DNA from 2 places in the Paucibacter sp. B51 genome. Region 2 is predicted to be linked to the other one. Evidence: riboswitches for the same ligand, from Rfam matches in the RefSeq annotation. Region 2 holds a riboswitch; the other holds the start of a gene.

Region 1 (14,025 bases), on a different contig from region 2:
GCTGCGTCAGGCGCTGAGGCATCCGGACCTCGGCGTGCGGCCGCCCGATCAGCCCCTGCCGCCAGCCTTGCAAGGCCGCCGCTTCGGCGCCATTTACGGCCAATGGCTGCGCATGCGCGAAGACCCCGCACGCAACGCAGAACGACAGGCGCTGGAGCAGGCCCTGACCGCGCTCGACCGCCGCGTGCTGCAGGCCGAGGCCCAGCATCAAGCCCGCCTGGCCTTGAGCCAGAGCTGGGAGGCCTGGCAATGGTCCAGCCTGCCGGCCAGCCTGGCCGCCATGCTGGGCGTACCCATGTCCAGTGCAGCGGATCAAGCCTCGCTTCGGCAGCAGCTCCAGGCCCTGGCCCAGGCGCTACGACCGGAAGCCGGGCCGCGCGAGCTGGACGCGGCCGACCAGGCTTGCGAAGCCTTGACGCAGGGCCTGGGCCGCCAGGGCCCTGCGCCGCTGTGGCGAGGCTTGAGCCTGCCGAACTGGGATGCAGCAGCCCAGGCAATCGGTTTGCTGTGGCAAAGCCATGAGGCTGGCGCCGGATTGCTGGGCCAGGCCCTGCTGGCCGGCGCGGGGCATGAGGCAGAGCTGCTGCGGCTGGCGCAGAGCCCGGGCGTCATCCAGCATACGCGGCGCTGGGCCTTGCACGACTGCCGCTTGGGTGACAGCTACCTACCGCGGGGCACGGCCCTGCTTCTGCGCCTGGCTTGCGAGCCCGCGGAGCCGGGCGCCGGCCTGAGCTTCGGACACGGCCGCCATCAATGCCCGGGCCAGGAACTGGCCTTGCTCATGGCGCAGGCCACCCTGGGCGTCGCCCGCCAGGCCTTGGCGCAGGGCATCGCGCCCCCGTCCTGGCAGGGCCACCATGCACTGGCCCATGCCCGCGTGCCGCGCCTTGCCGACAGGGCCGACCGAGCCGAGAGCCTCGTGCTTGCTGACGCCAAGCTGCCCACCGAGCGAGCGCCAACACCCTCGACCACAGCCCAGGAGTCGCGCCCATGATCCTCGTGGTGTTTGAAGTGAAGCTCGCAGCCGGCCAGCGCGAGCATTACCTGGCGTTGGCGGCGGCCTTGCGGGCGGAGTTGGCGCAGATCGACGGCTTCATCAGCATCGCGCGTTTCCAAAGCCTGAGCGATCCCGACACGCTGCTCTCGCTGTCCTGCTTCCGTGACGAAGCCGCCGTCCAGGCCTGGCGTTCGCAAGCCGCCCACCGCGAGGGCCAGGCCCAGGGTCGCGCGACAGTGTTTGCCGACTATCGCCTGCGCGTGGCCGCCGTGCTGCGCGACTACGGCTTGCACGATCGCGTGCAGGCACCGGCGGACAGCCGGCAGGCCCTGGAAGCGCCCCTCGCCGGCGGCGCGCAACTCGCCCAGCCAAGCCACGGATGCCGCACACAATCGGCGCTTCGCCACGCCCCCCATCCACCGTGAACCGCTGCGCGCCCACCGAACCCTTCTGGAACCCCATGGTGCCCGAGCTCGCCGTCAGCGATCTGGCTGCATCGCTGCACTTCTACCGGGCCTGCGGATTTCAGGTCCGCTTTCGCCGCGATGATCCCCCGTTTGCCTATCTGGAACTCGGCCGCGCGCAACTGATGCTGGAGCGAGACCACGCGCACAGCTGGCTGACCGCGCCGACCGAAACGCCGCGTGGCCGCGGCATGAATCTGCAGATCGAGGTCGAGGATGTCGAGCAGCTTCAGGCGCAGCTGCGCCAGTTCGGCTGCCCCCTCTTCCGCGCGCTGGAAGAAAGCTGGTACCCGGTGTCCGAGCGGGAAGAAGAAGGGCAACTGGAGTTTCTGGTACAAGACCCGGATGGCTATCTGCTGCGCTTTTGCCAAGTCCTGGGCTCACGCGAACGCCCGAGCCCTCGCGAGCACTGACGCCCCACCACTCGACGCCACCGCACACGCCGCCACCATGCCCAAGCCGCACACCCTGCTCGCCTCGAAGATCTCCTCGTTCTGGCACCCTGCCGGCCTGATGGGGCTGGGAATCGCAGCTCTTTTCTTGGGCCTGCCGGCCCGGGCGAGCGGCGAGGCCGTGGGCGAGGTCGACACTGCGTTCAAGCTGATCGGCCCCGATCACAAGGTGGTGGTGGAGGCCTACGAAGACCCCAAGGTCACGGGCGTGACCTGCTACGTCTCGCGCGCCAAGACCGGCGGCATCAAGGGCGGCCTGGGCTTGGCCGAAGACAAGGCCGAGGCCTCCATCGCCTGCCGTCAGACCGGGCCGATCGGTTTCGCCAAGCCCCTGGCACGGCAGGAAGAGGTGTTCAACGAGCGCATGTCCCTGGTATTCAAGAAACTGCGCATCGTGCGCATGGTCGACAGCCGGCGCAACACCCTGGTCTACCTGACCTATTCGGACCGTCTGGTCGACGGCTCGCCGCAGAACAGCGTGACCGCCGTGCCGGTGGATCGCGCCACGCCGATTCCGCTCAAGTGAGCGCAGTGCCAGGCGGCAAGCCCGAGACCTTGAACGCCGGCCGATGAAAGCCCGAGCACAGCCTCCCTGCCGCCCCCGGCTCACGCCGGAGCAGGTGGACGCGCTGAATGCCGAAGCCTACGCGCTGCGCATGTCGGACACGGCGCGGGCCTTGCGTCTGGCGCAGCAGGCCCATGAGCAGGCCCTGGCCATCGACCACCCGCGCGGCCTGGCCTATGCCTTGCTGCGCTGGAGCCTGTGCGAGTTCATCCTGGGCCAGCCGGTGGCGCCGCTGCAAGCCCGGCTGGATCGGGCCCACAGCCTGCTGGAGGCGCTGGGCGAGATCGATGGTCATCTGGATGCCTTGAACTTGCAGGCCCTGATACAGGCCCGCCAAGGTGACTATGAACAGGCCCTGCATTTGGACCAGCGAGCCCTGGAACTCGCCCGCCTCCACCAGGCCAGTCATGCCGAATCTCGCGCCCTGAACAATATGGCGGTGACCCGCCTCACGCAGGGCCAATTCCCGGAGGCCCTCGAGTTGCTTCAGCTCAGCCTCGCACTGGCCGAGCACAACGGCTCCATCGTCGATCAGGCCTATGCCCTGGGTCAGATGGGCCAGGTGCTGCAAGGCATTGGTGAGATGGACTTGGCCGCGGAGCATCTTCAGCGCAGCCTGCACTGCGCACGCCAGACCCAGGACCTGGCGCGCCAGGCCACCAGCGCGCTGGACCTGGGCACACTGCTGAGCAAACTCGGCCAGCATGCCGAGGCTTGCCTTCTTCTGGACGAAGCGCTGACCCTGTCGCGGCGCACCGGCAATGTCAACGATCTCGGCCAGGCACTGCTGGGCCTGGGCCAGTCCTGCCTGGCGCGAGGGGCAGTGGACGCGGCCCTGGCCGCCTTCGAAGAAGCCCGGCCGCTGGCCCTGAGCGTGGGCGACAGCCCTTCGCTGTGCAGCATCGAGATGGGCCTGGCCGACGTGTGGCAAGCCCGAAACGATCTGCCGCAAGCCCAGGGCGCCCTGGAACGCGCACTGGCTCATGCCACGAAAGGCCGGCTCACCGCCCTGGCAAGCCAGGCTCATCGGGCCCTGTCCGAGCTGGCCGAGCGGCGAGCCGATCACGCCCTGGCCCTGCAGCACTACAAGGCCCACCATGCCTGCGAACAACGCCTGCTGGGCGAGCACTCGCAGCAGCGCCTGCGCGGCCTGTTCGTGCGCCAGCAGGCCCAGGCCCTGAGCCAGGAATTGCAGGCAGCCCGCCAGGCGGATCAGGAAAAGCAGGCCTTGCTGACGCAACTCTCGGCGCAAGCCGACTTGCTGCGCCAGCTCAGCCATGAGGACGCCCTGACCGGCCTGGCCAACCGCCGCTGGCTCGACCTGCTGCTGGAGCAGGAGTTCGAGCGCGCGGCGCGCTTTCGCCACCCGCTCAGCCTGGCCATGCTGGACCTCGATCACTTCAAGGCCGTCAACGATCGCTTCGGCCACGCGGTCGGCGACGCCGTGCTGCGCCAGCTTGCTCGCCTGCTGCGTGACCACTGCCGGCGCGCCGATGTGGTGGCGCGTTATGGCGGCGAGGAGTTCACCCTGATCCTGGTGGAGGCCCCCCTGCCCCTGGCCAGCCAGCTCTGCGACAAGCTGCGCCAGCAGATCGAGCGCTTTGACTGGCGCAGCCTGCACCCCGATCTGCATGGCATCACCGTCAGCATGGGCCTGGCCGGCAACGCCGAAGCCCACACGCCCGAAGCCTTGTGCGCCCTGGCCGATGAGCGCCTCTACCAAGCCAAGGGCGAGGGCCGAAACTGTGTCCGTCCGACCGGACTCCTGGCCGACTCTCGCTGATCCCAGGGCTGCCCCGCATTTGCCCTGACTTCGCATACAGGCAAGCCCGTCTACACTGCACACCGGATTCAGGAGAGTGCAGGCCCGCTTTGGACCCTGCCGCCGAAGGCGCAAGCTCCCATACTCGCTCAGGCCCCGTACTGGATCCGTCAACAAGCCGAATGCTGGAGAGAGCGGCCCGCGCAGACGATGCGCAAGCCGCCACCGAAGGAGCAAGGCCATGCCCCCGGGGCGCGGCTGAATCTCTCAGGTAACAGGGACAGCGGGAGCGGCGCGCGTCAAGCGCACGCTCTTGCTGCCATTGCCCGATCTGTGCTCTGCCCGGCTCGCGCCCCACCCTGGGGTGCCTCACCTGCCTGGAACGAAACACAGCCCGCGCTGGGCCTGGGCGTACGCCTGCGCGTCTCACTCAACGGTCTGTTTGTCTTGTTTCAGGAGTGCACACATGCACGCAATCGTCCTGGGCGCCGGGGTCACCGGCGTCACCACCGCCTGGTATCTGCGCCAATCGGGTTTTGAAGTCACCGTGATCGACCGCCAGCCCGCGGCCGGCCTGGAAACCAGCTATGCCAACGGCGGCCAGATTTCCGTCTCGCATGCCGAGCCCTGGGCCAACCCGGGCGCGCCGCTCAAGGTCTTGAAATGGCTGATGAAGGAGGATGCGCCCCTGCTCTTCCGCCTGCGCGCCGACCCGGCCCAGTGGCGCTGGGGCCTGCAGTTCCTGCGCGAATGCACGCCGGGCCGCACCGCCCACAACATCCGCAACATCGTCAATCTGGGCCTCTACAGCCGCGAGCAGCTGCAGCGCCTGCGCGCCGCCACCGGCATCGCCTACGACCAGCGCCAGCAAGGCATCCTGCACTTCTACACCAGCGAGCAGGAGTACGCCGCTGCGCAGGAGCCGGCCCGCATCATGCGCGAGCAAGGCTGCGAGCTGGACATGAAAACGCCCGAGGAATGCGTGGCCATCGAGCCGGCGCTGGCGCAATGCCGCGCGCAGATCGTCGGCGGCAGCATGACGCCCAGCGACGAGTCGGGCGACGCCCATCGCTTCACCCAGGCACTGGCCGCCCTGGCCGAGCAGGCCGGGGTGAAGTTCCGCTACCAGACCCGGGTGCTGGGCTGCGAGCGCGAGGGCCAGGATCTGGCGCGGGTGATCGTGGCCGATGCGAACGGTGAAATCGAGCGCCTGACCGCCGACCGCTTTGTGCTTTGCCTGGGCTCCTTCAGCCGCGGCCTGGCGCGCGAGCTGGGCGTGTCGCTCAACATCTACCCGGCCAAGGGCTACTCGATGACGCTGCCGGTGATCTCGCCCGCGCACAGCTACCAGGTCTCGCTGACCGACGACGAGTACAAGCTGGTGTTCTCGCGCCTGGGTGATCGCCTGCGCGTGGCCGGCACGGCCGAGCTCAATGGCTATGACAGCACGCTCAATCTGCGCCGCTGCGAGGCCTTGCTGCGGCGCACGCGCGAGCTGTTCCCGCAGATGGTGGCGCCCGAGGGCCAGCCCAGCGGCGCCCAGTACTGGACCGGCCTGCGCCCGGCCACGCCCTCCAACCTGCCTTACATCGGCGCCAGCCGCGTTGGCCGCCTCTTCCTCAACACCGGGCACGGCACCCTGGGCTGGACGCACAGCTGCGGCTCGGCCGCGGCCCTGGCGGACCTGATCTGCGGCCGCCGGCCCGAGCTGGATTACGCCTTCTGCGGGCCTGAGCTCGGCGCCTGGGCCGGCCGGGCGCAAGCGGCCACTTGAGCGAACCGGCCCAAGCCCGCCGGCGCGGGCCTTGTAAGCCGGCCGGGCTTCCTCTACCCTGAGGCCAGAGCCGAGCGGACCCCTCCCCTGCGTCAAAGCCCGGCACCGCGCACGCATCCATCACCGCGCCCCACAAAAGCCGGGGCGCCGGAGAGCCAAGGAGACTGCCATGAGCCCGAGCCCGAACGGCGACGCCAGCCGCGCCCCATCCGCCACCGGTGCGCCCCAGTCGCACCTTTCGCCAGCGGTCGCGGCCCTGCGCAGCCTGGCCCTGGTCGGCCCCGCGGCGGCGGGCAAGACCAGCTTGCTGGAGGCCTTGCTGCTGCAGGCCGGCGCCATCACCCAGGCCGGCACGGTGGAGCGCGGCAACACCGTCAGCGATTTCGACCCGCTGGAGCGCCGCTACCAGCAATCCCTGCACAGCAGCGTGGTGCATCTGGAGCATGGCGGCGTGCGCATCCACGCCATCGACACGCCCGGGGCGGCCGATTTCATCGGCCAGTCTCTGCCAGCGCTGGAGGCGGTGGACACGGCGGTGCTGGTGCTCAACGCGCAAAGCGGGCTGGAGCCCATGGCCAGCAAGATGATGGAGACCGCCGCTCAGCGCGGCCTGTGCCGGCTGATCGTGATCAACAAGATCGACCTGGCCGAGCTCGACCTGCCAGGCCTGCTGGCGCAGATCCGCGCGGTGTTCGGGCGTGAATGCCTGCCGCTGAACCTGCCGGCCGAGGGCGGGCGGCGCGTGCTGGACTGCTTCTACAACATCATCGGCCAGGCCGACTTCTCCTCGGTGGGCCAGGCGCACCAGGCATTGGTCGAGCAGGTGGTGGAGGTGGATGCCGCGTTTGTGGATCGTTATCTCAGCGAAGGCGATGTCGACCCGCGCGAGCTTCACGTGCCGCTGGAGCAGGCCTTGCGCGAGGGGCACCTGATCCCGGTCTGCTTCACCTCGGCGCGCAGCGGCGCCGGCGTGGCCGAGCTGCTCGATGTGATCGAGCGCCTGCTGCCCAACCCGGCCGAAGGCAATCCGCCTTTGTTCCTGCGCGGCGAGGGCCCCGAGGCCCTGCCCCTGCAAGCCTTGCCCGAGCCCAGCGCCCATGTGCTGGCCCATGTGTTCAAGATCATCTCCGACCCCTACCTCGGCAAGATGGGCGTGATGCGCGTGCACCAAGGCACGCTGCGCCGTCACAGCCAGCTCTTCATCGGATCGGCGCGCAAGCCCTTCCGCGTTGGCCACCTCTTCCTGCTGCAGGGCGGCCGGCATGTCGAGGTGGAGCAGGCCCTGCCGGGAGAGCTCTGCGCCATCGCCAAGGTCGAGGATCTGCACTACGACGCCGTGCTGCACGACGCGCCCGAGGATGCCCACATCCATCTGCGCCCGCTGGACTTCCCCGTGCCCGTGCATGGCCTGGCCATCCGCCCGGTGCGCCATGGCGACGAACAAAAGCTCTGGGAGCAGCTGAGCCGCCTGGTCGAGGAAGACCCCTGCCTGCGCCTGGACCAAGCCGGCCAAACGCAAGAGACCGTGATCTACGGCCTGGGTGAGCTGCACCTGCGCCTGCTGCTGGAGCGCCTGCGTGAGAGCTACAAATTCGAGCTGCACACCCAGCCGCCCCGCGTGGCTTACCGCGAGACCATCTCGGCCGCCGCCGAAGGGCACTACCGCCACAAGAAGCAGAGCGGCGGCGCCGGCCAGTTCGGCGAGGTCTATCTGCGCGTGGAGCCGCTGGCGCGCGGCGCAGGCTTTGAGTTCGTCGACGCGGTCAAGGGCGGCACCATCCCCGGGCAGTTCATGCCGGCGGTGGAGAAAGGCGTGCGCTCGGCCCTGGACACCGGTGTGGTGGCGGGCTACCCGCTGGTGGACCTGCGGGTGACGGTGTTCGACGGCAAGCACCATTCGGTGGACAGCAAGGAGGTGGCCTTTGTCACCGCCGGCCGGCGCGCCCTGATCGCCGCAGTCCAGGAAGCTCGGCCCCTGGTGCTGGAACCCGTGGTGCATCTGGAAGTCCAGGCGCCGGAAGCCGCGATCGGCGACATCACCGGCGATCTGGCCGCCCGGCGCGGCCAGGTCAACGGCACAGACAGCCCTTGGCCCGGCCGCAGCGTCGTGCGCGGCCTGGCGCCGCTGGCCGAGCTGAGCCAGTACCAGAGCCGCCTCAATGCCCTGAGCAGCGGCCAGGGACGCTACAGCGTGCGGCTCTCTCATTACGAAGCGGTGCCGCCCCACACGCAAAGCCAGCTGATCGCGGCCTACCAGGCACAGGAAGAAGACTGAAGCCTGGCCGAACCGAAGGCATCGACTCTTTATCAAGAAGTCAAAATAACGGCGACACACACCGCGCGGTGCAGGCAGACGCTGAGCCCCGCCCCGGCAAGCCGGATCAACGAGGCTTTATCATAGAGGGATGTCATCCGCCCCCCGGGACGTCGCCCAGATCCGCTTGGACAACGCGATGCTCCTGTTCGAAGAATTCGTCGCCGTCTCCGTCAAGCACCCCGATCCCGCCACCTTGCGTGGACTGGAGCGGCGCTTTGCCGAGCGTTTGCAGATCCAGCCCAGTTACTGGAGCCAGATCAAGAGCCGCTCGCGCCAGATCGGCGAGCGACTGGCGCGCCAGTTCGAGCAGCTCTTCCACAAGCCCCTGGGCTGGATGGATCAGAGCCACGCCGCCGGCGAGCCCGAGACGGCCAGCCTGGAGCGGGAGGCCTCGCCCAGCGTGCCGCAGGACGATGACGAGCGCTTCATCGTCGGCCTGGTGCTGACCTACTACCGCCGCCACCCGCAGCGCGCCCGCACGCGCCTGCTGGACCTGCTCGGCGAGGTGCTGACGCCGCCGCAAGAGGCACCGCCGGCCGGCAAGCTGGCGGCCACCGGACCGGGTAAGACGGCGCCCTTGCCGGTCTTGCCCGCCAGCCCGTCATCGCGCAGCTCGGCCCCAGCCACTGGCGGCGCGGCCGAGCTCGATGAGTGGCGCCGCCTGCAGCAAGGCATTGCGCCGCTGAAACCGAAGAAGCGCTGAGCGCAGCGCTCGAGCAACGCAGCGGGCCTGGCACCAGTGCCAGTGCCAGTGCCAGTGCCAGTGCCTGCGCCGGCGTCGCGATCGATCGCACCAAGGTGCACGTCTCCGCCCCACAGCCGAGCCGCCTTCAACGCCGCTTGGCGCGTCCATCCACCCCACACAGGGGCCTGAATCCAGCCCCCGCCTCCTGGCCGGGCGGAACTCGGGCCGTGGCGGCTTGCGCACATTTCTTTATCTCTTTTGATAAAAAGTATATGCACAAGATAAACAGTCGTTTATCATTTGCTCAAGCGAGCGGATCGCGGCGCACCCCAAGCAAGGCGCCGCTCGTGAAGGTCCCCCTCCCCCTGTCTTAACCGGGAGCTGCCCGCCCCCGCTAGCGCTGGAGTCCAGCCAGGCACATCCCCGCCAAGGGATGCCCCCCCGGCGTCTCCACCCAGCGCCCTGCGATGCGCCGGCCCAGTGCCCACCGTCGCTCGGTCCGCACCGAGTCTTTCGCGAGTCAGTTCAAGCGTTCTCTGCGCCTTGCGCGGCACTGAAGCGATTCAGCGCCACCAGGCCGAGCCGCTGCATGGAGTTCCGGCGGGTGCCTGCCCTGGAGGGCAGCGCCATGCCCCAGATGGTTTTGTTTCTTGTTGGCTGCACCCAGTCGAGCTGCCGCATGGCCAAAACCGATGTTTCGGTCGTTTTCTTGACCTTGCCACCCACCGGGCGCGCTGTACGGCGCCCAGGAGATTGCCACATGACCCAGTTCACCTCACCCCGCCCGCTGAACCTGCGCCTGCAAAAGCCCCGCAATCCGCTGGTGGCGCCGGCGCTGATGCGACAGGCCGGCAAACACGGCCACCAGCAACACGAGGTTCGCCTGCGCCAAGCCGCGCAACGCGAGCTGCGACAAGAAATCTTGCGCGTCGGCAGGCCCGACGCCAGCCCCTGAATCCAAGGCCTTGCGAGGCCGAAGTGGAGAACCATCATGATGCGTTTGCGAGAACTGAGCGGCCCGGACGTGACGGCCGAAGACTACGAGATCACCCATGAAGCCTGGCGCTGGCGCGCCGCCCGCGTGCTGCTGAGCGCCAGCGCCGGGCTGACCCGCCTGGCCCTGCTGGTGCACCAGGTGCGCGCCGTGCGCCGGCGCCGGCCCGAACTGGAGTTCTATGCGGAGGCGGGCGCGCCGGAAGGTGCGCTCTACGCCGATGGGGTGCGGGTGGGCACCTTGCCCGGAGTGAGGCGGCTTTAGCGGCGCTCACCTACCCCAAGTGAGCCCAGCGCCGGCACCGGCGCAGCCAAGCAAGCAGCCGCGGGATCCGCTGCGCGGCATCCGTTGATGCTCGGCCGGACGAAACCGATGGGCGCGGGCGCGCACAAGTGCACGGCAGATGCGACGGCGGGTGTGCGGGCGGCGGCCGCGGGTTTCAAGATGAAGCTCCGGCCGCCGATATACGATCCAACACCTTTTGCCCAAGCCCGCCATGTCTGCGCCAGTCCCGATGCCTCCGCTGCGCCAAGCGCCGCCCGATTTGCCCAGTTGGGTGGCGCTGTTCCGTGACGCCGAAATCCCGGTGCTGGCCGAGACCGCCGATGCGCTGGAACTGCTGCGCGCCAATGAAGACGCGGTGGACGCAAACAGCCTCGGCGAGATGATCGCCACCGATCCGCTGATGACGCTCAAGGTCTTGGCCCATGCCGCCGCGCACCGCTCCAGCCGCCTGCAGACCGATGCGGAAACGGTGACCGCGGCCCTGGTGCTGATGGGCATCACGCCCTTTTTCCGTGACTTCGGGCCCCAGCCCACGGTCGAGGATCAGCTGGCCAGCACACCCTATGCCCTGGACGGTTTGCAACGCGTGTTGCGCCGCGCCGACCGGGCCGCGCGCTTTGCACTCGGCTTTGCCGTGCACCGCCTGGACCCGGATGCCGCGGTCATCCACAGCGCGGCCTTGCTGCATGATTTCGCCGAGATGCTGCTGTGGATCCACGCGCCGGAACTGGCCCAGCACATCCGGCTGCGCCAGCAAGCCGACCGACATCTGCGCAGCGTGGCGGTCCAAAAGGAAGTGCTGCACATCGAGCTGGCCGATCTCGAGCAGGCCTTGATGCAGGCCTGGCATCTGCCGGAGCTGCTGCGCCACATCACCAATGACAAGCGCGCCAACGACCCGCAGGTGCTGTGCGTCAAGCTGGCCGTGCGCCTGGCTCGCCACACGGCCGATGGCTGGGACGATGAGGCGGTCCCGGACGATCTGAGCGAAATCGCCGCCCTGCTGAACCTGAGTCTGGAAGCCACGCTGAAGTTGCTGCATGAGTTCGACTGACACGCCGCCCACCGCCAAACCCGCCGGCCCTTCAAAAGCCTTCTGGCAGGAGCGCTTTGAGCAGGGCCAGACACCCTGGGACCGAGGCGAGGCCCACCCGCAGCTGCGGGCCTGGCTGGCGCAGGGCTTGCTGCAAGACGGGCACGCCATCGCCATCCCAGGCTGCGGCCGGGGGCATGAACTGCGCCTGCTGGGCGAAGCCGGCATTGCTGCCGTGGGCCTGGACTACACACCCGCCGCCGTCGAATTGGCGCGAGTTCTTCTGGGCGGCCTTCCGGGCCGTGTGGAGCTGGCCGATGTGCTGGCTTGGCAGCCAGCTGAGGCGCTGGACCGCGTGTACGAACAAACCTGCTTGTGCGCCCTGCATCCGGATCACTGGCTGCGCTACGCGGAACAGCTGCACAGCTGGCTCAAGCCCGGCGGGCTGTTGCTCGCCTTGTTCATGCAGGCGCGCCGTGACAGCGCCGGCAGTGGCGTGGTCGAAGGGCCGCCCTACCATGGCGACATCAACGCCATGCGCGCCTTGTTCCCCGCTTCTCGTTGGGACTGGCCGGCGCCACCCTACCCGATCACCCCACACGGCCAGGGCTGGGCCGAGCTGGGCGTGGTGCTGCGCCGGCGCTGAAACTCAGCACGTGGCCGCAGCCCGCGGCTCACACCGGCACGGCGGTGGTGTTCTTGACCCGGTCCAGCACGAAGCTGGTTTTGCAGTCCTGCACGCTGGGATGCTTGAGCAGGGTCTCGGTGATGAAGCGGGCGTAATGCGCCATGTCCTGGACCACCACACGCAGCAGATAGTCCATATCGCCGGTCAAGGCCGCGCATTCCACCACTTCCGGCCAGGTCTGAACCGCGGCGCGGAACAGGTCCATGGGGTTGCGCTTGTGGGTTTCGGTGTGCTTTTCGAGCCGCACATTGATGTAGGCCGTCAGCCCCAAGCCGACCCGCTCGGGCGGCACCAGGGCCACATAGGCTGAGATGGCGCCGGATTCCTCCAGGCGGCGCACCCGGCGCAGCACGGCCGAGGCGGAGAGATTGACCTGCGCGGCCAGGGCATCGTATGTGACGCGCCCGTCAACCTGCAACGCCCTCAAAATGCGTCGATCAATCGTGTCGAGCTGGATCTCGTTTTCCATCTTCAGGTTCTCCGCAGTATTGCTGCGCACATCGCGGCGGCGCCGCGAGTTTTAGCATGAATCCTGCGCCCACTCCAGCCTACAGTCTTGACCCATCGTAAGACTTTTCAGAAAGAGACATCATGGCCTTCACACCATGGGACAACCCGATGGGCACCAACGGCTTCGAGTTCATTGAATTCGCAGCGCCGGAACCCGCTGCCCTGGGCAAGCTGTTCGAAACCATGGGCTTCACCGCCGTGGCTCGCCATCGCCAGAAGAATGTCACCCTGTACCGCCAGGGCGATGTGAACTTCATCATCAACGCCGAGACCGACTCTTTTGCCCAGCGCTTTGCGCGCCTGCACGGCCCGTCCATCTGCGCCATTGCCTTCCGCGTCAATGACGCGGCCTACGCCTACCAACGCGCGCTGGAGCTGGGCGCCTGGGGCTTTGACAACAAGGCCGGCCCGATGGAGCTGAACATCCCGGCCATCAAGGGCATTGGGGATTCGCTGATCTATTTCGTCGACCGCTGGCAAGGCAAGGACGGCGCCCCGGACGGCGCCATCGGCAACATCAGCATCTACGACGTCGACTTCGTGCCCCTGCTGGATGCCGGGGGCAAGCCGGTCGAGTCCAAACCGGTCGGCCATGGCCTGACCTATATCGACCACCTGACCCACAACGTCTTCCGTGGCCGGATGAAGGAGTGGGCCGATTTCTACGAGCGCCTGTTCAACTTCCGCGAAGTGCGCTACTTCGACATCGAGGGCAAGCTGACCGGCCTCAAGTCCAAGGCCATGACCAGCCCCTGCGGCAAGATCCGCATCCCGATCAACGAAAGCAGCGACGACAAGAGCCAGATCGCCGAGTACCTGGATCTCTACCACGGCGAAGGCATCCAGCACGTGGCGCTGGGCACCGACCACATCTACTCGACCGTCGAGAAGATGAAGGGCACGGGCGTGGTGTTCCAGGACACCATCAACACCTACTTCGACCTGATCGACAAGCGCCTGCCGGGCCATGGCGAAAACGTGGAAGAGCTGCGCCGCCTGCGCATCCTGATCGACGGCGCGGCCCACCTGGACGCGCCAAACGAGTTGCTGCTGCAGATCTTCACCAAGGAAGTGATTGGCCCGATCTTCTTCGAGATCATCCAGCGCAAGGGCAACGAAGGTTTCGGCGAAGGCAATTTCAAGGCCTTGTTCGAAAGCATCGAGCTCGACCAGATCCGCCGCGGCGTCCTCAAGGCTGAGGACTGATCTTCAGCCTGCGGATCGATTCCGTCTGCCCCGGGTGAAGTCACACAGCCTTACCCGCGGACTTGAGCCCCGAGCAGCATTGCGCTGCCTGGGGCTTTTTTCTGTTCATGCGGCCAAAGCCGGACCCGACTCGGGCTCCAACTGCAGCAGACGCCACACATCCTGTTGGATCTGCGGATGGAAAACCAAGCCCAGGTGTCCCGTGGACTCGATCTCGATGGAGCGCGCTCCCGGCAAACGAGCGCTCTCCACCGGGCAGACGATCTGGTCACAGCGCGAGTAGTAACAATCCA
Region 2 (14,025 bases):
CCGGCATGCGTTCGCTGCTGACCAGGCCGACGCGCTTGCGTGCGGCGCCGTTGGCCAACTGTTCGTCCACCACCGCAGCGCCGGGGTAGCCACCGGCGCGGGCGCCACCGGCGCGACGCACCTTCTGGATGGCCCAGGTCAGCGAGGCTTCCACCGGGGTGGTGCCGGTGTCGATGTCATGGCCGTAGAGGCAAAGGCCCGCTTCCAGGCGCAGCGAGTCGCGCGCACCCAGGCCGATGGGCTTGACTTCCGGCTGGGCCAGCAGCTTGCGGGCCAACTCGACTGCTTGGTCTTGATGGACCGAGATTTCGAAGCCGTCTTCGCCGGTATAGCCCGAGCGGGTCAGGAAGGTCTCAATGCCGTCCAGATTGAAGAAGCCGGCGGTCATGAAGGTCAGCTTGGCGACATCGGGGTTCAGGCGCGACAGGGCAGTCACGGCCTGCGGGCCTTGCAGGGCCAGCAGGGCTTGTTCGGGCAGGGGCAAGACCTGGCACTTGTCACCGATCTTGGCCTGCATGTGGGCGATGTCCTGCACCTTGCAGCCGGCGTTCACCACCACAAAGAGATCGTCCGGGCGGCGGGCGATCATCAGGTCGTCCAGGATGCCACCTTGTTCATTGGTGAACAGGGCATAGCGCTGCTTGAACAGGCCCAGGTCGATCACATCGACGGGCACGATGGTTTCCAGCGCAGCGGCAGCGCCGTCGCCGATCAGGCGGACCTGGCCCATATGGGACACGTCGAACAGGCCGGCGGCCGCGCGGGTGTGCTTGTGCTCGGCCATCACGCCGGTCGGGTACTGCACGGGCATGTCGTAGCCGCCGAAGGGCACCATCTTGGCGCCGAGTTCGATGTGCAGGGCGTGCAGGGGGGTCTTGAGCAGGGGAGCGGAGGAGTCAGCAGCGGACATGGGAGCAGCTTTCGAGGGCAATCGTCTGGCCCACGCCCCTGAGACCGACTCAAGGAGTGGGGGGAATGCCCTCGCTGTCCGCTTTACCTGAGAGATTGGCCGCCGGCGTATTGCCAACAGCTTGCCCCTTCGGTGGACGGGCTCGAAACCCGTCTCTCTCCAGTGAGGACGCCCGACGTTTTGTGAACGGGCGTTTTATCAGTCCTTTTGCCTGAGCGTTCGCAGCGTGGGATCACCAGTGCCACTGCGCCTTCGGCGGCTTCCGCGAGGAAGCTCTCTCCTGACGGCGGCGATTGTAGCCCTGGTTTTTGCGCAAAAAGTGGCTCCGTGGCGCGGCCTCTTCGCAAATCCACAAATGCGCCGGCTTCCTCGCGTTCATCACGCCATGGCGGGCGCCGCTTCTGCCTATGCTGGCCGCAGCATGAATCACACCTTGCAGGCAACACCGCGCCCATGAGCCACACCACGCCCGAAATTCACCTCTGCATCCAGCAGCCCGGGGCCTATGTGCACTCCCTGGGCTTGCTCGATCAGGCGCGCTACTTCCGCTACCAGTTCCGCCGCCTCGGGGCCGAGGTCAGCATGGCGAAGAACCGGCTGCGCCATGGGGCGATCAATTTCATCTTTGGCGCCCATCTCGGTTTTGAGCCGGCCTTGCTCGATCGCCATGTCTGCGTGTTTGTGAACCTGGAGCAGCTGGGCGAGGGCGGGGCCCAGGTCTCGCCCGAGTATTTGCAGCTGCTGGCGAACTGGCCGGTGGTGGATTACGACGCCGCCAACTGCAGCGCCTACCGCGCCCGGCCGGATCAGGTGCCGGTGTTCCCCCTGCTGCATGCACCGTACCTGAGGCCGGCGGAATCCATCCCGCTGGAGCAGCGGCCCATCGATCTGCTGTTCATCGGCAGCATGAACGAGCGCCGCCGCGCCTGGCTGGATCGCATCGAGGCCCTGGGCTTGAGCGTGGCCTTGTTCGATGGCCCGCTTTACGGCCCCGAGCGCGATGAGTTCATCCGCCAGGCCAAGGCCGTGCTCAATGTGCATTTCTACGAGAGCAGCCGCTTCGAGCAGACCCGGGCGGCGATCTGCCTGTCCCTGGGCACGCCCGTCATCTCCGAGCGCGTGCCGGGCACCGAGGTGCATCCGGCCTTCGAGGACTCGGTCCTGTGGCTGGAGGGCGGGCAGCTGGAGCAGTTCTTCAGCGAGGATTTCGGCACGCCGGCGTTCTTTGATTTCGCCCGCCTGGCGCTGGAGCGCTTTGAGCAGGCCGACCCGGCCGTGCCCTATGCCGAGATGCTCGCCTTTGCGGCCAACCATGCCGTTGAACGCCTGCCTGCCTTGCTGCAAGAGCCCTGGCGGCCGCAGCGCCTGCATATGGGCGCTGGCGCGGATTACAAAGCCGGCTGGCTCAATATCAGCCGCGATGCCGAGCAAGAGCCCGATCTGCTGCTCGACCTGAGCCGCCCGCTGGACTTGCCGCTGCGCGATCTGTCGGCCGCCCATGGACCGATCGAGCTGCACGGCGAAAGCCTGGAACTGCTCGATGTCAGCGGTCTGCAGCATGAGGCCGCGGGCTTGAAGGCGGTGCTGAACCAGGCTTTGCGACTGCTGCAAACCGGCGGCGAGCTGCAGCTGGATCTTGCCGGCGCCTTGCCACCCGAGCCGGCAGCGGCTGCGGGCTGGCTGGCCGCGCCCGATCTCTTCAGCAGCTTCTGGCAGGCTTGCGGCGAGGATTTCTGGGCGCTGGGCTGGTTCGAGCAGCGCTTCGAGCTGCTTGCCCATGCCTACTTCGATGCCCAGGCGCGGCCCTGCAAAGCCGATGCGGCCCTGGGCACGCGGGTGGTGCTGCGCAAGATCGAGAGCTCGCTGCGCGAGCGCACCACGGCGCGGGCTCGCCAGAGCTGCTTGCGCCTGCCCGACGATGCCGTGGACGCGGCCCATCGCCTGTTGCCCGCTGGCCCGGCGGCGCAGGCCGGCGCGACGAAGAAATTCAAATGGTCCATCCTCGTGCCCAGCCTGCCGGCGCGGCGCGAGCTGCGCAAGCGCATGCTGGCCATCCTGGAACCCCAGGTGGCCCGCTATCCCGATGTGGAACTGCTGGTGCTCGAAGACAACCGCAGCCGCGAGTACGGCCCCAAGCTGCAGGCCATGATCGACATCGCCCAGGGCGAGTACCTGAACTTCGTGGACGATGACGACGAGATCTCCGAGCACTACGTCGACACCATCTACCCCTTGCTGAACGGAGTTGATTGCGTGGGCTTTTCGGCGCGCATCAGCGTCGAGGGCGGGCCCTTCAAATCGGTGTTCTACAGCATGAAGAACAAGGTCTGGGTCGATGCGCCCGAGGGCTATTACCGCAACCCGCAACACCTGACCCCCATCCGCAGCGAGCTGGTGCGCCAGATCCCCTGGGTCGGCCACTACGGGGCGGATCGCACCTGGTCGCACAAGATGTCGGCCTCCGGCCTGCTCCAGACCGAAAACGTGACCGACGCAGTGCTCTACACCTACTACGCCACGCAGAAAGAAAACCGCGAAGGCGTCTGGCGCTGAGCTCGCGTGAGCCTGGGGCTCAGATCACGTGGTGGCCTGACTTCAGGTACCAGTCGGCCATGCGTTGGCCGTTCCAGCGCAGCGTCACATGCTCGGCCTGCCGGGCCGGCGGCAAGGCGGCGCGCGGGGTGAACAGGGCCACGCACTGGCCGCCTGGCTGGCGCACGCTGTCGTAGATCAGGCCCGCGCTGCCTTGCTCGCGCAGGCTCCGGGCGAAGGGCCGGGAGGCGACGTAGGAGTTCGCATCCAGCAGCGCCAGCGCGCGAGGGTCTTGGTGCTCTGCGCGCAACTCATGCAAATCAGCCTGCACCGTGACGCGGTAGCAGCGCAGATCCACATCGATGGCCGGTTCGGCCGTGCGGGCGAGAAAGAGTGCGCGGTGGTGGCTGACCTCGGCCACGGCGGTTTCCAGCGTGGCCGCGGCGTAGTAGACACCGTAGCTGCCGTCGGAAAAACGGCTGCCCTCGGGGTTCAGGTGGGTGAAGGCCGCCATGATGGGGCTGCTGCCGGGGCCGCAGAGGCGCTGCTCGGGCGGCACCAGGCTCAGCTCGCCGAGTTGCTCGCGCAGGCGCGGGTTGCCGAGCGCCTCGATGGCGAAGATCACGGCCAGATCGGCCGGCTCGGCCACCGCGTCGAACAGCAGTACGGGCGGGTAGCGGCTTGGAAGCAGGCGGCAGGAGTCCGGCCAGTGCACGGGGATGCAGGGCAGGGTGATCGTGGCAGACGGGGGCAGGGTGGAAGAGCTCAAACGCCAGGTCTTTCAGGCCCAGCCGCCGCGCTGTGCATCCAGGTACTGGCGCACGACAAAGAGATCGGCGATCTGGCCGCCCAGCATGCGCGAAAGGGCGCTGCCGCCGCCGAACAGGGGCGCGCTGTTGGCCTTCTTGATCCAGGCATCGGCCCGCTCCGGGATGGGCAGCAGGATCTGCAGGCTGGCGTAGATGCTGAACAGATGAGACAGGCGCTCCAGCGTGGCGCCGTCCAGGCCGGCCTTGATGCGGCCGGCTTTCCAGTCGTAAAAAGTGGTGCGGCCGCAGCCGAGCAGGCGCTGCTGTTCTTCATTGCTCAGGCCCCAGGCCTGGGCCATGCGAAAAAACGTGCGCAGCGCCGCGCCGGCGGCGGCCGGGGTGTGCAGATCGGGCAAGCCCGGCTGCGGCTGGCTGTGGAAGTCCGAAGGAAGGGCGGCCATGGCGAACTCCTGGCAGGTGGGCGGCGCCGGCCTGGGCAGGCAGGAGCGGCGTCGCTGAGGAGTTCAGTGTAAGTTCTTTGGCGAACGAAAACAAGAATTCAGTACGGAGCTGAATTTCCTCTCTCGCCACCCTCTGATCTTCAGTCCTCCTCGCCGCCGTGACCGTGGCCATGGCTGTGTGCCTCGACCGGCATGCTGCGGCCGTCGGCGCCGTCGAAGAAGAAGGGCTTGCGGGCCTTTTGGCGCGGCAGCACCTCGTTCATGCTGCCGACCTCGAAGACCCGGCCGTTCTGCATCACATGGCTGATGCGGTCGCTCTGACGGATGTCTTTGAGCACATCGCCGTCGATGATGACCAGATCCGCCAGCTTGCCCACCTCGAGCGAGCCCAGGTCCTTGTCCAGGCCCAGGTAATGCGCCGGGTTGGCGGTGGCGGTGCGGATGGCCTCCAGCGGGGTCATGCCGCCCAGGCCGAACATCCACATCTCCCAATGGGCGCCCAGGCCTTCGCGCTGGCCGTGGGCGCCGATATTGGCCTTGACACCACCGCGCTGCAGCTCGGTGGCGGTGCGGGCGACGCGGATGACGTTGAAGTCTTCCTCGGGCGCGGTCTCACGGCGCACGCTGCGTGACTCCAGCACGGCGCGCGGCACGTACTTGCTCAGCAGCGGGTGCTTCCAGACCTCTGTGCGCGCGTACCAGTAATGCTCACCGTCCAGGCCGCCGTAGGCCACGTTGAGCGTGGGCGTGTAGCCGACCTGCGTCTGCGTCCAGAGCTGCTTGACGTCATCATAGACCTCGGCCACCGGCAGGGCGTGTTCGATGCCGGTGTGGCCGTCGACGATCATGCTCATGTTCAGCTGGAACAGCGAGCCGCCTTCGGGCACCACCATCATGCCGGTCTGGCGTGCGGCCTCGATCACCTGCTGGCGTTGCTCGCGGCGCGGCTGCTGGTAGCTCTTGACGCTGATGGCGCCCGCCGCCTTCTGGCGCTTGAGGTGAACCAGCGCATCGTCCAGGTTGTTGACCGGAGCATTGATGCTGCCCTTGGCGCCGTAGAGGATGGAGCCGGTCGAGTAGATGCGCGGGCCGGTCACCAGGCCGGCGCGCTGCATTTCGGCTTGCGTGAAGATGTCGCCGTTGCGGTTGGACGGGTCATGGATGGTGGTCAGTCCAAAGGCCAGCGAGGCGTAGTTGATCCAGCTTTGCTGGGGGATGATCTCGCTCTCACCCATGCCGCCGTGCCAGTGGGCATCGATCAGGCCGGGGATGATGGTCTTGCCGCGTGCGTCCAGGCGCTTGGCGTCGGCCGGGATCTGCACCTGATCGGCCCGGCCGATGGCGGCGATTCGGTTGCCCTGCACCACGATCACGCCGTCCTCGATCACCTCATCACCCTTCATGGTGGCGATGCGGGCGCCGCTGATGGCGATGCGGCCGGCGGGCTTGTCGCTGACCTGGCTGAAGCCGATCTTGCGGCCGGCCTGCTGCACCGTTTCGGGCTTGAAGGCGCTGGCCACCGGTTTGCCGTCCGCATCCACGGCCGCGGGAGGGAAGGCCTCGGCCAGGCGGGCGCTGAAGAGCTCGTCACCATGGCTGAACCAGAGCTGCTGGCTGTCGCCGCTCCACTGCATGTTCTCGCCGGCGACCACGTCGAACTGGCGCACCGGCAGCGCGTCCATCTTGGGGCCCACGGTGATGGTCTTGCCGGCCTGCGGCAGCGGCGTCACATAGGCATGGCTGCGCTCGACAAAGCCCAGCCACTGACCATCGGGCGAGAGGCTGTATTGGCTGACGTACTCGCTGCGCGCGACCTCGGTTTCACTGCGGTCCTTGAGCTCGATGCGCCAGAGCGAGCGGCGCGAATCGACCTCGCTGCTCATGCTGGAGCGGCTCACATACACCGCGTCATTGCGGGCGCCGAACTGCGGGCTGTCGCCGTCCTTGCTGATGCGCTGCGGCTCGCTACGTCCATCCGCCGCGGCGATGTAGACGCCGTTCTCCAGGCCATGCCAGGGCGTGGTCAGGTAGCCGCCTCTGGCCTTGACGTAGGCGATCTGCCGGCCATCAGGCGAGAAGCGCGGCGAAAGGTATTTGCCGGGCGCCTTGGTGATCACGGTCTCGCGGCCGCTGGCCAGGTCCAGCTTGCGCACGCTGCCGAGCTTGTCGTCGTTCCAGCTCACATAGACCAGCTCGTGGCCGTCGCGCGAGAAGCTGGGGAAGAACTCGAAAGCCTCGCCTTGCTGCTGGGTCAGGCGGCGCGGCGCGGCGTCCGAGCGCAGGTCCTTGAGGTAGATGTGGCCCAGAGCCGAGTAGACGACCGACTTGCCATCGGGCGAGGTGTTGACCCAGCGCAGCTGCTTGACGGCGAACTGATCGGGCGCCACCTCCTGCGGCGTGCGCAAGGCCTCGCGCACCTCGCGCTGGTCTTTCACATGGAAGGGGATCTCGGCGGCCGCGCTCTTGAAGGGGTCGACGCGCCAGAGCTTGCCCTGGGCCCAGACGACGATCTGTTTGGCGTCCGGCGTCCAGGCAAAAGCCGGGTAGACGCCGTTGATGGACCAGCTTTCCTGCAGATCACGCTCTAGCTGTCCCCAGGCGGCGAACTCGCGGCCGCTGCTCAGGTCCTTGAGGAAGAGCGTGCTCTGGTTGCGCACGCGGCGCACAAAGGCCAGGTACTTGCCATCGGGCGAGGGGGTGGGGCGGATGGCGCCGCCGGCGCCTTGCACAAAGGCCTCGACCGTGCCGTCGCTGAGGTCCTGGCGGAAGATCTTGAAGATCTCGCCGTTGGAGTTTTTGTTGTACTCGAAGCTGCGGCCCGGCGTGGTGTCTTGCGAGTAGTAGAGGTATTTGCCGTCGGGCGAAAGCGCGGGCTCGCCCAGGTCTTTCTGCCAGTTGGGCTTCTCATTCAGCTGCACGCCCTTGTTGCCGGCCGCGGCGCCATCCACATGGAAGAGCCAGATCTCGCCCGAGCCGGCCGAGCGGGTGCCGGTGTAGTGCTTGCGCGCGGCGATGTACTTGCCGTTGGGGTGCCAGACCGGGTTGTTGAGCAGGCGATAGTCTTCCTTGGTCACGGCGCGGGCGCCGCTGCCGTCGGCATTCATCACCCAGATGTTGTCGCCGCCGCCGGCGTCGCTCTGGAAGGCGATCTGGCGGCCATCGGGTGAGAAGCGGGCTTGCTGCTCCCAGGCGATGGAATGGGTCAGGGGCTTGGCCTCGCCGCCCGCGATGGGCAGCAGGTAGAGGTCACCAAGCAGGTCGAAGACCAGCTGCTTGCCGTCGGGGCTCACGTCCACACTCATCCAGGTGCCGCTGCGGGTGTCGATCTGCACCTGGCGGCCGGTGCCGGGCGGCTGGTTGACGTTCCAGGTTTTCTTTTCGGCAGGTTTATCGGCAACTTTCTCGGCGGCCGGGGCGGTTTGGGCGATGCCGCTGTGCACAGCGCCCAGCAGGGCGGCGGCCAGGGCGCAGGCGCGCAGGGCGGAGGGGCAGGTCTTGCCCGCGGTGGCGGGGCTCAGAAACAAAGGTGTGGCAGTGCTTGTGCTCATGGGATGACTTGGGTGAAGTGCCGGGCGAGGATAGCGACAGCCGCCTCCTGCAGCCATGAGCAATTGCCCTCTGCGGCGGGCTCCTTCGCGTCAGTTGGGCGCTGCTCGCGCAAGTGCCTGAGCGGCGCCACGGCTCATGGCCGTGGTGCCCATCTGAAGCTGAGCTGAAGTGGGGCGCTCTCCACAGTGCTACCGTTGCAGCAGGAGGTAAGGCGCATGCGTCTGATGCTGCTTGAAGATGACGACACCTTGGGCGAGGGTTTGAGCGAGTTCCTGCGCCTGGAGGGCCATCTGGTGGATTGGTTCCAGAGCCTGCGCGACGCGCAACTGGTGATCAGCGAACCCTACGACCTGCTGCTGGTCGATTGGCAACTGCCCGATGGATCCGGGGTTGACTGGATCCGCCAGCTGCGCGCGCGCGGCCTCGGGCTGCCCATCGTCGTGCTCACGGCCAAGGACCGGCTCAGCGAGCGCATCCAGGGACTGGACAGCGGCGCCGATGATTACCTGGTCAAGCCATTTCAACCGGAAGAGCTGGCAGCGCGCATCCGCGCCCTGCAGCGGCGTTCGCTGTCGCAAGGTGCACAGCGTCGGCGCCTGTCCGCGGAGGTGGACATGGATCTGGCCGCCAAATGCGTGTACCGCGGCGACCAACGCGTGGACCTGACCGCACGGGAATGGACGCTGCTGGAGGCTTTGGTGAATCGCGCGGGCCGTGTGGTGTCCAAATCCGATCTGGAGGCCTTGACCCAAGGCTTCGAGGGCGAGGCAGCCAGCAATGTGGTCGAAGTACATGTCTTCAATCTGCGGCGCAAGCTGGGGCGTGCGTTGATCGAGACCGTGCGCGGCCTCGGCTATCGGGTCAGCCCATGACGACGAACACGCTGCCAAGCTTGCGGGCCGAACTCTCGCGCAGCCTGTGGTGGATCAGCGCCGCCTGGCTGCTGACCGTGCTGCTGAGCGTGGTGTGGGTGGTGCGTCACGAGGCCGAGGAGTTGATGGACGAGGCTTTGCGCGAATCTTCGGAGCTGATCTATGGTCTGCTGAAGCAGGGCGTCCGCCTGCCCGACGAGCTGCAGGGTCAGGTCTTGCCTGCGCCGCCGCACAAGGAGCATCTGGTCTGGCAACTGCTGGACAGCCGCTCTGCCCAGGTGCTGCGCCGCTCCCATACGGCGCCGGCGCGCGCCTTGTTGATGCCAACGCGCCGCGGCCTTTTTGATGCGCCGGGCGGTTGGCGGCTTTATGCCATACCCATGTCGGACGGCCGCAGCACCTTGCTGGTGGCCCAGACCCGGGCCGAGCGCCTGGAATCGCGTTACGGCGCGCTCCTCGCACTATTGGCTGCGGCCTTGGCGGTCAGTGCGTTCTGGGCGGCACTGCTGAGCCGGCGCGTGCGGGCCACCTTGCAGCCGCTGGCGGCCTTGGGCACGCAGATCCAGGCTTACGACCCTATGCGCGCCGAGACCGATCTGCCTCCAGCCAGCCGGGCGGAGCTGCTGCCGGTGCGCAGCGCCATCCATGAGCTGGGCCAGCGTCTGGCCTTACGGGTTCGCCATGAGCAGGCCTTTGCCGCACATGCTGCACATGCCTTGCGCACCCCGCTGGCCGGCATGGACGCACAACTGTCCTTGGCTCAGCGTGAGGCCGACGAAGCCTCGCGGCCCCGCATCCTGCGCGCTCGGGCCGCGGCCGAACGGCTCAAGCGCGTGGTTTCGTCCCTGCTGCTGATGTTCCGCAGCGGGGCGGAGCTGGATGTGCAGGACCTGAGTCTGGGTGATCTGGCCGACCTGGCTCAGCGTTTGCCCCTGGATCAGCTGCAACTGCATGTCCAGGCTCCGGCGGACCGAACAGTTCCAGTGCGTGCCGATCCCAATCTGCTCAGCGCTGCCTTGGCCAATCTGCTGGACAACGCCCTGCGTCACGGTGCCGAGCAGGCCTGGCTGAGCCTGCAACTGGAGGCGGACGGCATGGTCCGCTTGCGCCTGCGTGACGACGGTCCGGGCGTGGATGCGGATCGCCTGGCCCAGTTGCAAGCCGGCCTGAATCAACCTGAAGACGCGGCTGCGGTCGGCCTGGGCCTGCGCCTGGCCCAGTTGGTGGCGCAAGCGCACGGCGGCTGCTTGAGCCTGGAGATCCCGGCTGCGACGGGCGGCCCCGGGCCCCGCGGTTTCGCGGTATGCCTGCAATGGCCGTCCAGAGGCCCGGGATCGCGCGCCGGCTAGCCGCGATCCAGGACTGGGAACCCGCGGGAAGCTCACGCAGCCCATGGCTTGTCCCGCAGCGCTGGCGCCTATTGCCTGCGGCTGGCTTCGACCATGCGCTTCATCGCCTCGGCCGTGCTCATTTTGTCGCTGTTCCAGAACTGGCTGACCACGTCCTTGAGCGCCCACTCGATGGACGAGGGCGCAGCCATGCCGTTGGCGATCGAGGGCAGCAGCGAGGCCTGCTTGGCGGCGGTGCTGAACTCTTGCGCCGAGGCCTTGGCGCAGTCGTCGAAGCGGTCCATCTTCATGCCCAAGCGCACTGGGATGCTGCCCTTGCTGAGGTTGAAGGCCTCCTGGAACTCAGGCGACATGACGGCGCTGGCCAGGTCTTTCTGCGCCGCGCTGTTGGCCGGGTTCTTGAGCTTGAACATGGCGAAGGAATCCACCACAAAGATGAAGCTCTTGGCCGTGCCGGGCGCTGGCGCGCAGATGAAGCCTTTGCCCGGCAGGCTGCCGGCGGCGAGGAACTCGCCCTTGGCCCAATCGCCCATCAGCTGCATGGCCGCCTCGCCCTTGATCACCATGGCTGTGGCCAGGTTCCAATCCCGCCCCGGGGCATTGCGGTCGGTGAAGGGTTTGATGCGTTTGTAGGTGCTGAGCACCTTGTCCATGGTCGGACTGTTCAGCGCGCTGGCCTCGCGCAGCACAAAGGCCTGGCGGTAGAACTCGGCGCCGCCCACGCCCAGGGTCACGGTCTCCAGCAGGGTCAGGTCTTGCCAGCTCTGCCCGCCATGGGCCAGGGCGATCACGCCGGCCTTCTTCAGGGTTTCGGCGGCGGCAAAGAACTCGTCCCAGCTGCTGGGTACCTTGGCGCCCACGCGGGCAAACACTGCCGGATTGACCCAGAGCCAGTTGACCCGGTGCACATTGACCGGCACGGCGATGTAGTCGCCCCGGTACTTCATTTGGTCGCTGACGACCTGGGGCAGCAGCTCGTCCCAGCGTTCGGCCCGGGCCACTTCGTTGATGCTGGTCAGCACGCCCTCGCGGGCCCAGGCCTGCAGGGAGGGGCCCTTGATCTGGGCGGCGGCCGGCGCATTGCCCGACACCACGCGCGAGCGCAGCACGGTGATGGCCGAGTCGCCGCCGCTGCCTGCGACGGCAAAGTCCTTCCAGCTGTGGCCCTTGGCCTGCATGCTGGCCTTGAGCGCCTGGGCCGCCCGCGCCTCGCCGCCGCTGGTCCACCAGTGCAGCACCTCGATCTCGCCGGCGCGGGCAGCCGGCAAAGCCGTGGCCAGCGTCAGCAGCAGGGCGCCCAGCAGTCGCGAACGACTCACGGCCAGCCGCTGCGCGCGGGCGGGATTCAGTTTCATTGGCGGGTCCCCATCCGGGGCCGAGTGCTGCGGCATGCAGTCCGCGAGCCCTGGCCTCCATTAATTATTAACACGGCATTAACATTTTGCCTTCAAGGCAAGGTCTCGGTCAGCGGGCTATCCCTGAACCGCTGCCGGCAGAGTGACGCGCACCAGGGCGCCGAAGGGGGCTTGCGCCTGCACTGGCCGCAAGCACACGCGGCCGGCATGGCGCTCGACGATCTCGCGCACGATGGCCAGGCCCAGGCCGCAGCCGGTGCCGTCGTGCGTGGCGCGCACAAAGCGCTCGAACACATGCTCGCATTCGCTCTCGGGCAGGCCGGGGCCGTTGTCTTCGACCTCGACGATGGCCTGGCCGTTGCTGAGCTCCACCCGCACGGTGACGCTGGCGCCGCGGCCGGCATAGCGGATGGCGTTGTCGATCAGATTGAACAGGGCCTCGCGCAAGAGCGACTCGAAACCGCGCACCGGGCAGCGGCTGCAGGACTCGGCCGCCTCGAAGCCGAGGTCGATGCCGGCGGCGAGCGCGCGCGGCACCATCTCGGTGGTCAGCTCGCGCGCCAGCTGGCGCAGGTCCAGGGTACTGCGCGCCTGCTGGCTGGCCGATTCGGGCTCGGCCCGCGCCAGGCTCAAGAGCTGGTTGACCAGATGGGCGCTGCGCGTGGCGCTGCTGTGCACCAGCTGCAGGCGGGCCCTCAGGGCGGGGTCCTGCGCGTCCAGCAGGGCCAGCTCGGTCTGGCTCTTGAGGCCGGCCAGGGGCGTGCGCAGCTGGTGGGCGGCGTCGCTGATGAAGCGCTTTTGCGCCACCACATTGTGGTTGACCTCGACCAGCAAGCTGTTCATGGCCAGGGCCAGAGAGCGCACCTCGGGTGGTGCGTCGGTGATCTTGATCGGCGTCAGGTCATTGGCCGCCCGGCCCTCGACCTGGCTTTGCAGCACGGCCAGCGGCCGCAGCCCGGTGCGCACGCCGGCCCAGACGATCATGGTCATCAAGGCCATCAGGGCCGACAGGGGCAGCACGGTGTCGAGCAGGATTTGCCGGGCCAGGGCTTCGCGGTTGGTGCTGGAGCGGGCCACCTGGACCAGCATGCTTTGGCCCGGCGAATCGGGTGTGCCGTAGCGCAGCAGCAGGGCGGCCACGCGCAGGCGCTGCGGCTCGCTGCTGGCCGCAGCGCCGCTGGCGACGGCCTCCGGCGCTGCTGCAGCGTCATTCGCCGCCAGCTTGCCGTTGTAGAAAAACGGTTCGCCGTAGACCGGTTTGGCGCCGCGGGGCAGGGGCGGAAGATTGCGGTTGCCCAGGATGAACTGGCCCGGCGGCATGCTGACGGTGTAGAGCACGCGGTCGCTGGGATCGGCCTCCAGAATGTCTTGCGCTGCGCGCGGAAAATCGATGAACAGGCCGTTGTCCAGGGGCTTGACCTGGCGCGCCAGCGTGCGCGAGGTTTGCGAGAGGCTGGCGTCGATGGTGGCGTTGGCGTAATGCTCGGCCAGCTTGTAGGTGAACAGCGCCGCTGCCAGCCACAGCACCACCTGCGGCATCAAGAGCCAGACAAAGAGCTGCCGGTGCAGGGAGCGCGCGCTGGTGCTCATGGCGTGGCGGGTGCGCCGCCGGCACTGCTTTCTGCCTCCAGCAAATAACCGAGACCCCGCACGGTGCGGATCTGCAGGCCCGAGCCTTCCAGTTTGCGACGCAGGCGGTGGATGTAGACCTCGACGGAATTGCCGCCACCGTTCTCGCCCCGGTCTTGCGCCCAGGCGGCCACGATCTGCTCCTTGGTGACCACGCGGTCACGCTCCTGCAGCAGCAGGTCCAGCAGCAGCCATTCACGCGGGCTCAGCTCCAGGGCTTCGCCTTGCACGCTGGCGCGCCGCGCGGCGCGGTCAAAGCTCAGCTGTGCCAGGTCTTGCCCCGCGGCCGCCACCGGCCGCCCCCGGCGCAGCAGGGCATGGAGCCGCGCCTGCAGTTCCGGGAAATCAAAGGGCTTGGTCAGGTAATCGTCGGCGCCGGCGTTCAGGCCGGAGACGCGGTCGTCCAGGCTGTCCAGCGCGGTCAGCACCAACACCGGCAGGCCGCGGCGCGCCGCGCGCAGGCGCTTGAGCACGGTCAGGCCGTCGACCATGGGCAGGCCCAGGTCGAGGATGGCGATGTCAAACGGGTTCTTGAGCAGGAGGTACTCGGCCACGGCGCCATTGGGCGCATGTTCGACCTCGAAGCCGCTGCGCCGCAGTTGCACGGTCAGGGCATCGG

The links. Region 2 has a riboswitch for glycine ahead of gcvT (glycine cleavage system aminomethyltransferase GcvT). Riboswitches for the same ligand answer to the same signal wherever they lie in the genome.
Positions count from the first base shown of each region.
Region 1: another riboswitch for glycine. It lies ahead of OOB33_RS24355 (D-amino acid dehydrogenase); the one in region 2 lies ahead of gcvT (glycine cleavage system aminomethyltransferase GcvT).

Region 1 covers NZ_JAPIVN010000002.1:772,936-786,960, forward strand. The annotation lists gene OOB33_RS24330 (hypothetical protein) at 1-994, shown strand, start outside; gene OOB33_RS24335 (antibiotic biosynthesis monooxygenase family protein) at 991-1,422, shown strand; gene OOB33_RS24340 (bleomycin resistance protein) at 1,419-1,874, shown strand; gene OOB33_RS24345 (CreA family protein) at 1,975-2,439, shown strand; gene OOB33_RS24350 (diguanylate cyclase) at 2,483-4,261, shown strand; glycine riboswitch at 4,321-4,414, shown strand; glycine riboswitch at 4,416-4,534, shown strand; gene OOB33_RS24355 (D-amino acid dehydrogenase) at 4,707-6,014, shown strand; gene fusA (elongation factor G) at 6,184-8,289, shown strand; gene OOB33_RS24365 (hypothetical protein) at 8,420-9,034, shown strand; gene OOB33_RS24370 (hypothetical protein) at 9,542-9,742, opposite strand; gene OOB33_RS24375 (hypothetical protein) at 9,777-9,971, shown strand; gene OOB33_RS24380 (hypothetical protein) at 10,008-10,274, shown strand; gene OOB33_RS24385 (HDOD domain-containing protein) at 10,507-11,349, shown strand; gene OOB33_RS24390 (methyltransferase domain-containing protein) at 11,336-11,974, shown strand; gene OOB33_RS24395 (Lrp/AsnC family transcriptional regulator) at 12,003-12,485, opposite strand; gene hppD (4-hydroxyphenylpyruvate dioxygenase) at 12,608-13,732, shown strand; gene OOB33_RS24405 (esterase/lipase family protein) at 13,838-14,025, opposite strand, start outside.
Region 2 covers NZ_JAPIVN010000001.1:3,770,125-3,784,149, forward strand. The annotation lists gene gcvT (glycine cleavage system aminomethyltransferase GcvT) at 1-910, opposite strand, end outside; glycine riboswitch at 975-1,083, opposite strand; glycine riboswitch at 1,100-1,203, opposite strand; gene OOB33_RS16115 (hypothetical protein) at 1,364-3,463, shown strand; gene OOB33_RS16120 (RES family NAD+ phosphorylase) at 3,483-4,211, opposite strand; gene OOB33_RS16125 (antitoxin Xre-like helix-turn-helix domain-containing protein) at 4,224-4,652, opposite strand; gene OOB33_RS16130 (amidohydrolase family protein) at 4,793-8,200, opposite strand; gene OOB33_RS16135 (response regulator transcription factor) at 8,417-9,073, shown strand; gene OOB33_RS16140 (sensor histidine kinase) at 9,070-10,422, shown strand; gene OOB33_RS16145 (ABC transporter substrate-binding protein) at 10,491-11,777, opposite strand; gene OOB33_RS16150 (sensor histidine kinase) at 11,895-13,367, opposite strand; gene OOB33_RS16155 (response regulator transcription factor) at 13,364-14,025, opposite strand, start outside.